DNA from 3 places in the Peribacillus sp. P4_B1 genome. Region 1 is predicted to be linked to each of the others. Evidence: predicted binding sites of a transcription regulator. Region 1 holds the regulator's gene; each other region holds the start of a gene.
What was found. Region 1 encodes LexA, which represses DNA repair genes until DNA is damaged. Its sites were predicted from a motif close to CGAACATATGTTCG; they were not measured.
Positions count from the first base shown of each region.

Region 2: a site for LexA is predicted at 1,387-1,400, ahead of AC1DVK_RS14935 (YhjD family protein). Genes of this name have one in related genera too.
Region 3: a site for LexA is predicted at 1,083-1,096, ahead of uvrB (excinuclease ABC subunit UvrB). Genes of this name have one in related genera too.

Region 1 is NZ_JBFUHM010000088.1:1,493-6,019, forward strand. It holds gene AC1DVK_RS25545 (hypothetical protein) at 1-176, opposite strand, end outside; gene AC1DVK_RS25550 (glucosaminidase domain-containing protein) at 480-1,094, shown strand; gene lexA (transcriptional repressor LexA) at 1,338-1,961, opposite strand; gene yneA (cell division suppressor protein YneA) at 2,117-2,428, shown strand; gene AC1DVK_RS25565 (YneB family resolvase-like protein) at 2,448-3,104, shown strand; gene AC1DVK_RS25570 (DUF896 domain-containing protein) at 3,170-3,403, shown strand; gene tkt (transketolase) at 3,627-4,527, shown strand, end outside.
Region 2 is NZ_JBFUHM010000024.1:1,999-6,525, forward strand. It holds gene AC1DVK_RS14930 (competence protein ComK) at 1-50, shown strand, start outside; gene AC1DVK_RS14935 (YhjD family protein) at 950-1,324, opposite strand; gene AC1DVK_RS14940 (TVP38/TMEM64 family protein) at 1,617-2,231, shown strand; gene lepB (signal peptidase I) at 2,265-2,828, shown strand; gene addB (helicase-exonuclease AddAB subunit AddB) at 3,019-4,527, shown strand, end outside.
Region 3 is NZ_JBFUHM010000003.1:55,868-60,394, reverse strand. It holds gene AC1DVK_RS02670 (catalase) at 1-581, shown strand, start outside; gene AC1DVK_RS02665 (CsbA family protein) at 777-1,007, shown strand; gene uvrB (excinuclease ABC subunit UvrB) at 1,228-3,213, shown strand; gene uvrA (excinuclease ABC subunit UvrA) at 3,220-4,527, shown strand, end outside.

The sequences.
Region 1 (4,527 bases):
AAATGGTGTCGATGGCTGATGAAAATGGAAATGAATAAGCCTAGAACCAAAGCGATGGCAGGGATGAATTTTGGAGGAATTGGAAACATGACCTTAATAAGTTGAGTAAGTGTCATGATGGTAGGAATGGCTATCACTGCATCCCAAAAGTTTGTATGGATGGTTGGGAAGTCCATAATGTCACCACCTTAGAAGTTTTCACAATTAATTTTTACCATTTACAAAGGATTTATACCATATTAATTAATGCAATATAAACGATTGATCAATGAAAGTTGATACAACAAGTTTCGAAGACTTTCAGAGTTCAATGTGAAGCCGCTCAGTGTATGCTTGCTCTTTTTTGATCATAGTGAAGACAATTAACCAAATATCAGTACCTTTTTTGCTGGACATGCTGTCACCCTTTTCATGGTTTAGAATACGATATGAATGAAGATAACCAGTTAAGAAAGTGAGTCCTAATGATGGAGGTTCTAGTGAGCAAGGAAACGTTTATTAAGGAAATTGCTCCATATGCCCTGAAAATTCAAAAGGAATTTAAAATTTTGCCTTCTGTGATCATTGCACAAGCTTGTTTGGAGAGTGGATATGGGACAAGCTTTTTAGCAAATCAAGGAAAGAATATATTCGGTACAAAAGGTGATTTTAAGGGCGAGTCAGTCATTATACAAACAATTGAATACGTCAACGGTGCACCCGTTCAAATATGGAACAAATTCAGAAAATACCCAACATGGGAAGAAAGTCTAAGAGATCTTGCCAATCTATATGTAAAGGGAACTTCATGGAATAGAAGTTTGTATACAGCCGTCATTGGAGAACAAGATTACAAAAAAGCACTCAAAGCAATATTCGATGCGGGTTACGCCTCGGATCCGAAATATATAGAAAAACTGGCGAACCTAATCGAAACAAGCGATTTAACTAAATATGATGAAAGCATCGAAGAGGTCTATCATATCGTCAAAAAAGGGGATTCCGTATCTGCGCTTGCAAAAGCATATGGTTCTACGCAAATGCAGATTCAACAGTGGAATGGATTGGTCGATCTTAACCTTATTAAAGTGAACCAAAGATTAAGAGTGAAATGAACATTTACAGGGAGCGGGGTTTTATCTCGCTCTTTATTAATTTTATGGTTTCATATTTTTCCTAAAGTACATATATCCAGAAAGCGATACCTTGCCTATCAACCGCCATAAATGAATAATGTTTTAATACTCCTATGAAAACACGCTTCTATTAAAAAAATATTTCAAACCTAGTCTTCCAAATGCATAATGATAGAATTTCGGACATAAATTAAACAAACAAAAAAAGCGCGTTTAGCGCTTTTAATGTATTTGTCTATATAAGCCTATTACTTTTCCAAGTATCGAAACATCTCTTAAAATAATTGGTTCCATATTTGAGTTCTCAGGCTGAAGCCTTATGTAATCCGGTTCCTTAAAGAATCGTTTTACAGTGGCTTCATCATCTTCCGTCATGGCCACGACGATATCTCCATTATTGGCACTGCTTTGTTGTTTCACGATGACATAATCTCCATCATGAATTCCTGCTTCAATCATACTTTCACCCATGATTTCTAGCATGAAAACATGGTCATCATGTGGAACCATGCTTTCGGGAAGCGGAAAGTATTCTTCTATGTTCTCAATTGCAGTTATCGGCATGCCCGCGGTTACTTTACCAAGTAACGGCACGTTCACGACACTAGCTTTGGGGATATTATTCGCTTCCTCCAAGTTCAGTATTTCAATGGCCCTCGGCTTGGTTGGGTCACGTCTTATCAGACCTTTACTTTCCAGGCGGGATAAATGTCCGTGTACTGTTGAACTTGATGCAAGTCCCACTGCTTCGCCAATCTCCCGGACGGAAGGTGGATACCCTTTTTGGCGGACCTCTTCTTTAATGAAATCAAGGATATCTTGCTGCCGTTTTGATAGTTTAGTCATATGTGCACCTCTTCTCCAATGTTCTTTGCCCCATTATAGCATGGCCCCCAATTCTATACAAACATAAGTTCGAATTTAGTTGTTGACTGAAACAAACGTTCGTATTATAATTTTGACATAACATACGAACGAACATTCGCTTTGGAGGGATATTTATGAAAAAAATATACAAAAATTATGTATATACGATTCTGTTAGCTGGATCAGTATTCATCTTTTCAATTTTATTCTCTTGTACATTGGACAATGATCAAAAAAAGGATTTCCTTTCTATAGAAGTAGGTGAAGGCGACACCCTATGGGGAATTGCCGAAAAATATGATGAAGCTGATTTGACAAAAAAAGAATTCATTGGTTGGATAGAAGAGCATAATGGAGTCAGGGCAGATTCGATTAAACCTGGTCAAGTCATTGTCATACCGGTTAAAGGGGAAGAACTTGTTCAGAATTTGGCAAGTCAGCAGTAAGCAGTGAAGGTAGGGTATTATGAAGGCAATAATCTATTGTAGGGTCAGCACAGAAAAAGAGTCACAGGAGACATCATTGGCAAGGCAGGAAGATGAATTAGTCAAATTGGCCGAAAAGTTGGATATGGAAGTTGTTTCCATAATAAAGGAACAGGAAAGCGGTTATGAGTTAAACCGGGATGGCATTTTTGACATGATCGAACTATTTAAAGCCAAAGAAGCCGAAGTTCTATTAATCCAGGACGAAACAAGACTAGGAAGAGGGAATGCCAAAATAGCCCTTTTCCATGTCATCCTTAAAGAAGACGTGAAAATCTATACGCTCTCACACGATGGGGAAATAGAGTTATCGGATTCGGATGCCATGGTCATCCAGATAGTCGGTATTGTAGAGGAATATCAAAGGAAATTACATAACTTAAAAATAAAACGCGGGATGATAAGAGCCGTTGAAAAAGGCTACCGCCCTCAAAACAATCTTCAGAACCAAAGGAATTCTACTGGAAGGGAACGTATGGAAATTCCCATTGAAGAGATTATTAAACTCCGGGCCAATGGATTGACATTTGCAGAAATCGCAGCCACTTTAAGGGGCTTTGGATACAATGTATCCAAAGCTACGGTGAACAGGCGTTTTCTCGAACATCAACTAAATATACAGGAAAGTCAATCATAGAACTTGTAATTTCGCTTTTTTTTTAATACCATGACAATATCCGCAGATTACGAAGGAGCGAAATTATGCTATCAAAAGAAAAAATAGCCCGTATTAATGAACTTTCTAAAAAGGCAAAGGCTGAAGGTTTAACGGAAGTCGAGGCGAAAGAGCAAACCCAATTAAGAAGTGAGTATTTAGAAACATTCAGACGGTCCATGTCCGATACGTTGGAGCACGTGAAAGTCGTTGATCCAGAAGGAAATGACGTCACTCCTCAAAAGATAAAGAATATTAAAGAAAAAAGAAACTTACATTAATGCTTGGACTATTATCATGAAACACCCCATTTTAAGCTTTAATGATTAAAAAGGGAGTGCATTCATGTATGTATTCTCCTATTTAGCTTAATCTAAATAGGGGACTTCTTTAATTTCCAGAAAATATTGTAATATCGGGGTTGTAAATAGTGATTTTAGTTGTGATATTATGCTGGTCACTATAATATAAAGAGGTACATTACAGGAAGGGATGTTTTACGATATGTTAGATAAATTAGATGCACTTTCTATCAATACGATTCGTACATTATCGATTGACGCAATTGAAAAGGCTAATTCCGGCCATCCAGGCATGCCCATGGGTGCAGCGCCGATGGCGTACAAATTATGGACTGAATATATGAATCATAACCCGAAAAATCCAGATTGGTTTAATAGAGATCGCTTCGTTCTTTCAGCTGGTCATGGATCTATGCTGTTATACAGCCTTCTTCATTTATCGGGCTATGGCTTATCTATCGATGATTTGAAAAGCTTCCGCCAATGGGGCAGTAAAACTCCAGGACATCCCGAATTCGGACATACCGCTGGGGTAGATGCAACGACAGGTCCTCTTGGACAAGGTATTGCAATGGCAGTCGGAATGGCAATGGCAGAACGCCACTTGGCAGAAAGCTATAACCGTGAATCTTATAATGTGGTCGATCATTATACATATAGCATTTGTGGGGATGGAGATTTAATGGAAGGTGTTTCTGCAGAAGCGGCTTCATTAGCAGGACATCTGCAACTTGGAAGACTTGTCGTTTTATATGATTCTAATGATATATCCCTTGACGGTGACTTAAGTCAATCATTTAGTGAAAGTGTAGCAAACCGGTTCAAATCTTATGGATGGCAATATGTCCGCGTTGAGGACGGGAACGATCTTCAGGAAATTGCCAAAGCGATTGAAGAAGCGAAAACCGATGAGGCACGTCCAACATTAATCGAAGTGAAAACGGTTATTGGTTACGGTTCACCAAACCGTTCAGGTAAATCTGCTGTTCATGGCGCTCCGCTTGGTGCAGATGAGCTGAAGTTGACTAAGGAAGCTTATAAATGGACATTCGAAGAGGATTTCCATGTTCCAGAAGAAGTTTATTCTCACTTCAATGAATCTG
Region 2 (4,527 bases), on a different contig from region 1:
ATGGAGTCAAGGCTTCAGAGGTAATGACAAAGTATATACCAAGCAATTGAAGGAAGGCGGATCCAGGCTGTGAAAATCGTAACAGTGCTGACTGGAATGTAAAGGATGCAAACGGCATTTAGTCAAAATTAAAGCAAGCCCTTCTCATAAGAGAAGGGCTCTATTATTAATCTTCAAATAACACTTCCATAAATCGTCGATTTCTTTTTAAATTTTTTCAGTCCTTTCTTTAGTAAATGTGATGTTTCCCTCCTACCATGTTCCCTCTTCAAATAATATTATTACCGTTAGTACTTTTATAAAAATAATTAATTCCAGCCCACAATATAGATTACTCCTAAGTTTTCTAAATTGAGGGAGGGTTATTTTAACATCCAATGATTTTACGATTAAACAAAGGAGTATAAGTTTGTGAGTTATTCACTTCACAATATAATAGATAACCTCTATGTTTCACAAAGGTCTTTTTATACATAATGATAGAGATTATATTGATTTGCCGTTTTATTCATCTGCCGTGACCAAAGTAAGGTAAAGGATAACGTTTTCATTTGTCTCTAATATAGACTTATAACAATCTTTTGCAAAAACGTTTTGCTGACTCTAAAATGATAGTGTTGGGGAATAGTTTTATTAAATGTACAGAATAAGATGTGAGTAAAATACCGATTAAATATGAGCATACGAGCCCGGCCTATTATTCGTTAAGACTGTGTCCTCGAAAATGTTTGTCATAATCAGTAAGCAGCTAAATGTGCAAACGGTTTATGACAATAGTTGAGGGTAGTGAGCCTTATCGATCTTGGTCATGATAAATTGACTCACTCATCTATAAGAAGCAGGAAAGAAGAGATGCGTTTTTTAATGGTCATACTTTCCCTACACCCCAATGCATCTATATCATTAACAGATAATCATACATGGAGGATGGCAGCATAGGGATAAGCCGCTAAATATCCCTAGCATGGTGACTTTTTTCGAAAAAGTAATAACATAACAAGTCTTCCGTTTTATTCCGAAGGCGGGGATTGAAATAATTATGATGTTCTTCATATCCTTTATATAAAAAACAATACATCGTGAAGGATTCATCACGTTTGATTTCACTTACTATAATATTCTCCTTGCGCAAATAGCGCCGTACCTCGGCAAGATCGTCCTGAACGACTTTTAATATATGCTCGACTAGTTCCGAATAGGGCCTTTTTAATTTAAACGGACTAATTTCGATGACCTTGAGATCCCGGTTTAAGACTGTAATAACCATAGGGAGGTAGATGGCTTTTTCAATCATATTTCGGTCATCTTCTGGAATGCGGGTCATCATGACCGCTCCTTTCTAAAAAAGCACGTTTTTAATATTAATATGTATATCTTGTGAAAATTAGAACGTTTGTTCTCATTTGTTTATCCTAATGTATTTTCAGTTTATATGCAAGAAGTTTTGATAAATGATGAAATTTTTGTTAACAAGATTATGTTTTCCTGAGATAGGGAAAGTATGAAGATATATGGATAATAATTCTTGCAATTTCAGGGGAAAGTGATATATCTAAAGTAAACGGTTTTTAATAAGTTTATGCTGCTTTGATAGTAGCATGTCGAGGGAGATAATTATGGATTTGGATACTATACGTGAGTGGTTTACACTTGATAATATATCGGCGCTCATTCAGCAATATCGCTCATTCGGTCCAATTCCCGGAATCTTACTGCCGATGTTGGAAGCTTTTTTGCCCTTTTTACCCTTAGTGGTGTTCGTGCTTGCAAATGCAACGGCTTTTGGTCTCTGGTGGGGATTTTTATTTTCTTGGATTGGTGCAGTAGCGGGGTCTTTTTTGATCTTTTTAGTTATTAGAAGATATGGTCAAATGAGGTTTTTTCGATTTTTGCAAAAACATAAGCAGGTGCAGAGGTTGATGGTTTGGGTGGAAAGCCATGGATTCGGTCCTTTGTTCATACTGCTCTGCTTCCCTTTTACACCGTCGGCCATCGTGAATATCGTGGCAGGACTTTCAAAGGTAAGTCCCTTGCAATATGGACTTGCAGTCGTTGGAGGGAAAGCGGTGATGATTTTTACGATCAGCTTCGTAGGTTACGATTTGGTATCCTTAATACATAAGCCTGTACGTACGATCATTATCGGGATTGTCATCTTTATCCTATGGTATGTGGGAAAAAGACTGGAAGTCCGATTAAATAAAAGCATGAAGAGAGAAGAAGGACAATAAATTAGTATATAAATGTAGTAGGGGTTGAACCAGATGGAAAAAACAAACAAGAATTCTTTGTCCGATTGGATAAAAGCAGCCATGATAGCTTTTGTTATTTACATCTTAATCCGTACATTTTTCTTTTCAAGCTATGATGTTGAAGGGGATTCGATGCAGCCGACTCTTGAAGACGGCAATAAACTTGTCGTGAATAAAATCCATTATCAGATTCAAGATATCAACCGTTTTGACATTATAGTTTTTCATGCGAATGCACAGGAAGATTATGTTAAGCGAGTTATAGGGATTGCAGGTGACCGCATTCGTTATAAAGATGATTGGCTTTACGTAAATGGTGAGAAAGTGGATGAGCCTTATCTTGAGAAATACAAGGAAGGTTTCCCGGGACAGGATTTTACGGGCGATTTTACATTAAAGGAATTGACGGGCATGACAACAGTCCCGGAGGGCAAGCTTTTTGTCATGGGTGACAATCGCCTTGAAAGTGCGGACAGCCGTCACTTTGGTTACATACCAGTTGATAATGTTGTCGGTAAAGTCGATGTTCGATATTGGCCGATCAAAGAGTTCAATTATAAATTTACAGGAGAATGATTGAGGAAGCCCGAAAATTATCAGGGCTTTTTCTTTTGGAGGAAACGCGAACGTACGATTGGTATTTTTTAAAGGGAAACGGTAAAATAATAGAATGTAAATCTAATTGGAAACAGAAACCTAGTCAAAAAGACGAAAGTATTTCTGGTATGATGGATCTAGATATTATGTTGTATAAGGGGGAAAAGAGATGTCACTCCGTTTTTTACTGGGAAGATCGGGTGCAGGGAAAACTTCGAATATATTGGGCGAAATTCGCACCAATTTGGCAGAAAATCCCGAAGGCAATCCAATTATCTACCTCGTTCCTGATCAGATGACGTTTCTATCTGAATATAAATTAATTAAAACACCAGGCCTTGCCGGAATGATCCGTACACAGGTTTTCAGTTTTAGCAGGCTTGCTTGGCGCGTTCTTCAGGAAACTGGGGGAATGAGCCGGCTCCATTTGAACAGCGTTGGCGTTAATATGTTGATAAGGAAAATCATGGAGGATAAAAAAGAAGAGTTAAAGATGTTTCGTCGATCTGCTGATAAGCAGGGGTTCATTGCACAGATGGAGCTTATGCTGGCTGAGTTCAAGCAGTATTGCATCAAACCGGATGACATTCAAAACTATTTGACCGAAACATCACCCTCCGGCAGCGGCATTCAGGATAAACTTCATGACCTTGAATTGGTCTATCAGGCGTTTGAGGATGAAATGGTTGGCAAATATTTAGATTCCGAAGACTATTTCACTTTGCTTATCGAGAAAATGTCTGAGTCTTCATATATAAGGAATGCGGATATCTATATCGATGGTTTTTATAGCTTGACGCCACAGGAATTGTTGATTGTGGAAGAAATGATGAAGCTGTGCAGGAGTGTAACGGTCTCGCTGACGTTAGATCAGCCCTACAGACAATATGCTCCGGATGATTTGCAATTGTTCAGGCAAACGGGAAATCTTTATCATAACCTTTATCAGGCTGGATTGAGGAACGGTATACCCATTTCAGAAGACCGAATCTTAAAAGGGACGGAAAGGTTTGGAAAGAGTCCGGGCCTGAATCATCTGGAAACTTACTTTGCCATTCGTCCTGCACGGACGTTTGGGCAGTCACCTGATGTAACGATTGCCCAGGCAGTTAACCGCAGAGCTGAGATTGAAGGAGTTGCCCGGGACATCTTGACGCTTGTCAGAAAGAAACAGCACCGTTTCCGTGATATTGCGATTTTAGTCCGAAATGGAGAGGCATACACAGATATTTTACAAACCGTTTTTCGGGATTATCAAATCCCCTTGTTCGTCGATTCCAAACGGACCATGCTGAATCATCCTCTGATTGAACTGATTCGTTCGACTTTGGAGATAATCAATGGATATTGGCGTTATGAGCCGGTATTTCGTGCAATCAAGACGGAGCTTCTATTTCCGCTGCAAAAAAATCACGATAGAATGCGCGAACAGGTTGATAAGCTGGAAAACTATGTGCTGGCCCGTGGAATTAAAGGAAGCAGGTGGACGTCCAAAGAGCGTTGGACCTACCGGCGTTTCCGCGGACTGGAACTAGAGGACCGAAACCAGACGGATAAAGAAATGAAGCTTGAGCAAGAGCTGAATGAGATGAAGCAATTATTTACCGAGCCCATCTTGAAGCTATCAAAACGTGTTAAAAAGGCAGCTAATGGCAGGGAATTGTGTGAGGCCCTTTAT
Region 3 (4,527 bases), on a different contig from region 1:
TAGTGGATGGATTGGACTTCTCGGATGACAAGATGTTACAGGGACGTACTTTTTCTTATTCCGATACACAGCGTCACCGTGTTGGCGCGAATTACCTGCAATTGCCGATTAATGCTCCAAAGAAACGGACAGCCACGAATCAGACTGGCGGACAGATGCAATATGAAGTTGGCAGGGGGAACCAAAGCCCCCACATCAACTACGAACCATCAACAGTTGGCGGTTTGAAAGAAGCTGAACAGACGGGCAAGGAGTATACACCTATGGTAGAAGGGAAACTTGTCCGTGAGACAATCGATCGCCAAAGCAATACGAAGCAGGCCGGTGAAACATTCCGTGAATTCGAAGATTGGGAAAAAGATGATTTAATCTCCAATTTAGTGTCGGCATTGGCTCCTGCCGACAAGCGCATTCAGGTAAAAATGATTGCCCTCGCTGAAGAGGCTGATGAAGAGTATGGCCGCAGATTGAAAGAGGGATTAGCCTCGGCTTCTAAACATACGGAATCTTCAAAACCTCTGGGTGGAACGGATAACCCGGAGGCCGCAGTTAGAAAAGGACATGAAGCCGATCCATATTGATTGGTCTGAAAAGAAGCAAACATCCCTTTAAAAGGGGTTTGCCTCTTTTTTTTATGGGCATAATTGATGGATGGGTGGGTGGAACTTATCTTCTAAGGATGCTTTTGAAAACTAGTGGGAAATTAATTGGCAAAAAACTTCATAATCATTTAAACTGAAACTACTCTATTTTTCTCTTATAAAGGAGATGAAAAAATGATTAAAATTCTTTCTGCCCTTTTCTTTCCTTGTCTACTTGTCATGCTATTTTCAAGAGTCACCTATAACAATGTCGTGGGCCTTGTTTTAACTGTTGCCTTGATTACAGCTTCTGCATATAAAGGTTATACGCATACAAACTTATTGATCATCGTTGATGCCTTATCCCTTACAGTGGGATTTTGGTTATCAAAAAGAATGATGAAACGAACATCCAAGAGCGCCTGACATCAAAGGTGCTTTTTTTTTCTAAAAACTTTCCATTTCCCTCAACAAACCATGAGTCCATAAAACTAAAAAAGTAGAATGGATGTTCGCTTATTGCTGGTTTGTTTTGAGGCTATTGTGGTAGAATGAGTATATATACTTTCTTAAACCGGAATAAATAGAAGGGATATGCTCATGTCCCGTTTTCATATAAAAATATTTCAATAGGAGGCTATGCTTGGTGAAGGATAAGTTTGAGTTAGTCTCAAAATACTCTCCTCAAGGAGATCAACCTGCAGCAATTGAAATGCTTGTCGAAGGCATTAAAGAGGGAAAGGAAATGCAGACATTATTGGGGGCAACGGGGACAGGGAAAACGTTTACCGTTTCGAATGTTATTCAACAAATCAATAAACCGACACTTGTCATTGCCCACAATAAAACGTTGGCAGGGCAGCTTTACAGTGAGTTCAAAGAGTTTTTCCCTAATAATGCCGTTGAATACTTCGTCAGCTATTATGATTACTACCAGCCAGAAGCTTATGTTCCCTCAACTGATACATTCATCGAAAAAGATGCAAGCATCAATGATGAAATCGATAAACTGCGTCACTCGGCAACCTCGTCATTGTTCGAAAGGAAAGATGTCATCATCATTGCCAGTGTTTCGTGCATATATGGGCTGGGTTCTCCGGAAGAGTACAGGGAGATGGTTGTTTCCCTCCGTACAGGCATGGAAATAGACCGAAATGCCTTGCTCCACAGGCTCGTGGATATTCAATATGAGCGGAATGATATTGCTTTTCAACGGGGAACTTTCCGCGTTCGCGGTGACGTGGTTGAAATTTTCCCGGCATCACGCGATGAACATTGTGTACGGGTCGAGTTTTTCGGAGATGAGATAGACCGTATCCGTGAAGTCGATGCCCTGACTGGTGAAATCACAGGCGAACGCGAACATATCGCTATTTTCCCAGCTTCCCATTTCGTAACCCGAGAAGAGAAAATGAGGATAGCCATTCAGAATATCGACATGGAACTGGAAGAGAGATTAAAGGAATTAAGGGAAGATGAAAAACTTCTTGAAGCACAGCGCTTGGAGCAGCGGACCCGTTATGATTTGGAAATGATGCGGGAAATGGGCTTTTGTTCAGGGATAGAGAACTATTCCCGCCATCTAACGCTTCGCCCATCAGGTGCGACACCTTACACTTTAATGGATTATTTTCCAGAGGACTTCCTATTGGTCGTGGATGAATCACACGTTACCCTTTCGCAAATCCGGGGCATGTTCAATGGAGATCAGGCACGAAAGCAAGTGCTTGTCGATCATGGCTTCCGTCTGCCGTCTGCAAAAGATAACCGCCCTCTAAGATTTGAAGAATTCGAAAAAAAGGTCCATCAATCCATATTCGTTTCGGCAACTCCGGGACCATATGAACTCGAACATACGCCAGAAATGGTTCAGCAGATCATCCGTCCAACCGGATTGCTGGATCCAACGATTGAAGTGCGGCCAATTGAAGGACAGATAGATGACTTGATCGGTGAAATACAGGAGCGGGTCAAAAAGAACGAACGTGTCCTCATTACGACCTTAACGAAAAAGATGTCTGAAGATTTAACTGATTATTTAAAGGAAATTGGCATCAAGGTCCAATACCTTCATTCGGAAGTGAAGACCTTAGACAGGATAGAAATCATCCGGGAACTGCGAATGGGCAAATATGATGTACTTGTCGGAATCAATCTATTAAGGGAAGGCCTGGATATTCCGGAAGTGTCATTAGTGACCATTCTGGATGCCGATAAAGAAGGGTTCCTTCGCTCGGAACGTTCGCTTATTCAAACGATGGGCCGTGCAGCCCGTAATGCAAACGGCCACGTTATCATGTATGCAGACCGCATCACGAATTCGATGGAACTTGCCATCAATGAAACGAGGCGGCGCCGTGAAATACAGGAAAATTATAATAAAGAGCATGGAATAATGCCTCAAACCATTCAAAAGGATATCCGAGACTCCATCAGGGCCACACATGTAGCCGAAGAAGGAGAAGCGTATAAAGAAGATCTTGCACCAAGCCTCGCGAAGCTCCCTAAAAAAGAGCGTGTTAAAGTGATGGCAAGCATGGAAAAAGAAATGAAGGAAGCTGCTAAGGCACTGGACTTCGAGCGAGCTGCCGAGCTACGTGATTTATTACTAGAGCTAAAAGCGGAAGGGTGACGAAACATGGCAATGGATAAAATTGTGATAAAAGGCGCCAGGGCCAACAATTTAAAGAATATTGATATCACGATACCGAGAGACAAACTTGTTGTGCTAACCGGATTATCCGGATCTGGAAAGTCTTCCTTGGCCTTTGACACGATTTATGCAGAAGGGCAAAGGCGTTATGTGGAATCACTGTCCGCTTATGCGCGTCAATTTTTGGGCCAAGTGGATAAACCGGATGTCGATGCGATTGAAGGTTTGTCACCAGCCATTTCCATAGACCAGAAAACGACCAGTCGAAATCCTCGTTCAACCGTGGGGACTGTTACGGAAATCTATGATTATTTAAGGCTGTTATATGCACGGGTGGGCAGGCCGACCTGTCCGATCCATAATATTGAAATCACCTCACAAACGATTGAGCAAATGGTGGACCGCATCCTTGATTACCCTGAGCGAACCAAGCTCCAGGTATTGGCACCGCTTGTCTCAGGCAGAAAAGGGACACATGCAAAGGTTTTGGAGGAAGTTAAGAAACAAGGATATGTCCGAGTTCGTGTGAACGGGGAAATGCATGATCTTAGTGATGAGATCACTCTCGAAAAAAATAAAAAACATTCGATTGAAGTCATAATAGACCGGATCGTCATTAAAGAGGGTGTCATGGCGCGGCTGGCAGATTCACTGGAAAGTGCTTTGAAGCTTGGTGAAGGCAAGGTCATCATTGACGTTATGGGTGAAGAAGAGCTGCTGTTCAGTGAACATCATGCTTGTCCATACTGCGGATTTTCGATTGAAGAGTTAGAGCCGAGGATGTTCTCCTTCAATAGCCCTTTTGGAGCCTGCCCGGATTGTGATGGTTTGGGGGCGAGGCTTGAGGTGGACCGTGATCTGGTCATCCCGAATAAGGAATTAAGCCTCCGTCAGCATGCTATTGCGCCATGGGAGCCGACGAGTTCTCAATATTATCCCCAGCTTCTTGAAGCGGTAGCCAGCCATTATGCGATAGATATGGATATGCCCGTTAAAGATTTACCGGAAGATAAATTGGAGAAGGTCTTGCTTGGTTCAGGTAAAGATAAGATTTATTTCCGTTATAAAAATGATTTTGGAAGAGTGCAAGAAGGATATATTCCTTTTGAAGGAGTTTTAAGAAACATTGAAAGGCGCTTCAAGGAGACGAGTTCAGACTTTATTCGTGAGCAAATGCAGAAATATATGTCAGAACACCACTGTCCAACCTGTAAGGGTCACCGATTGAAAAAAGAGAGTCTTTCTGTGCTCATACAAGGGGCCCATATAAGTGAAACAACAGCTTTATCAGTG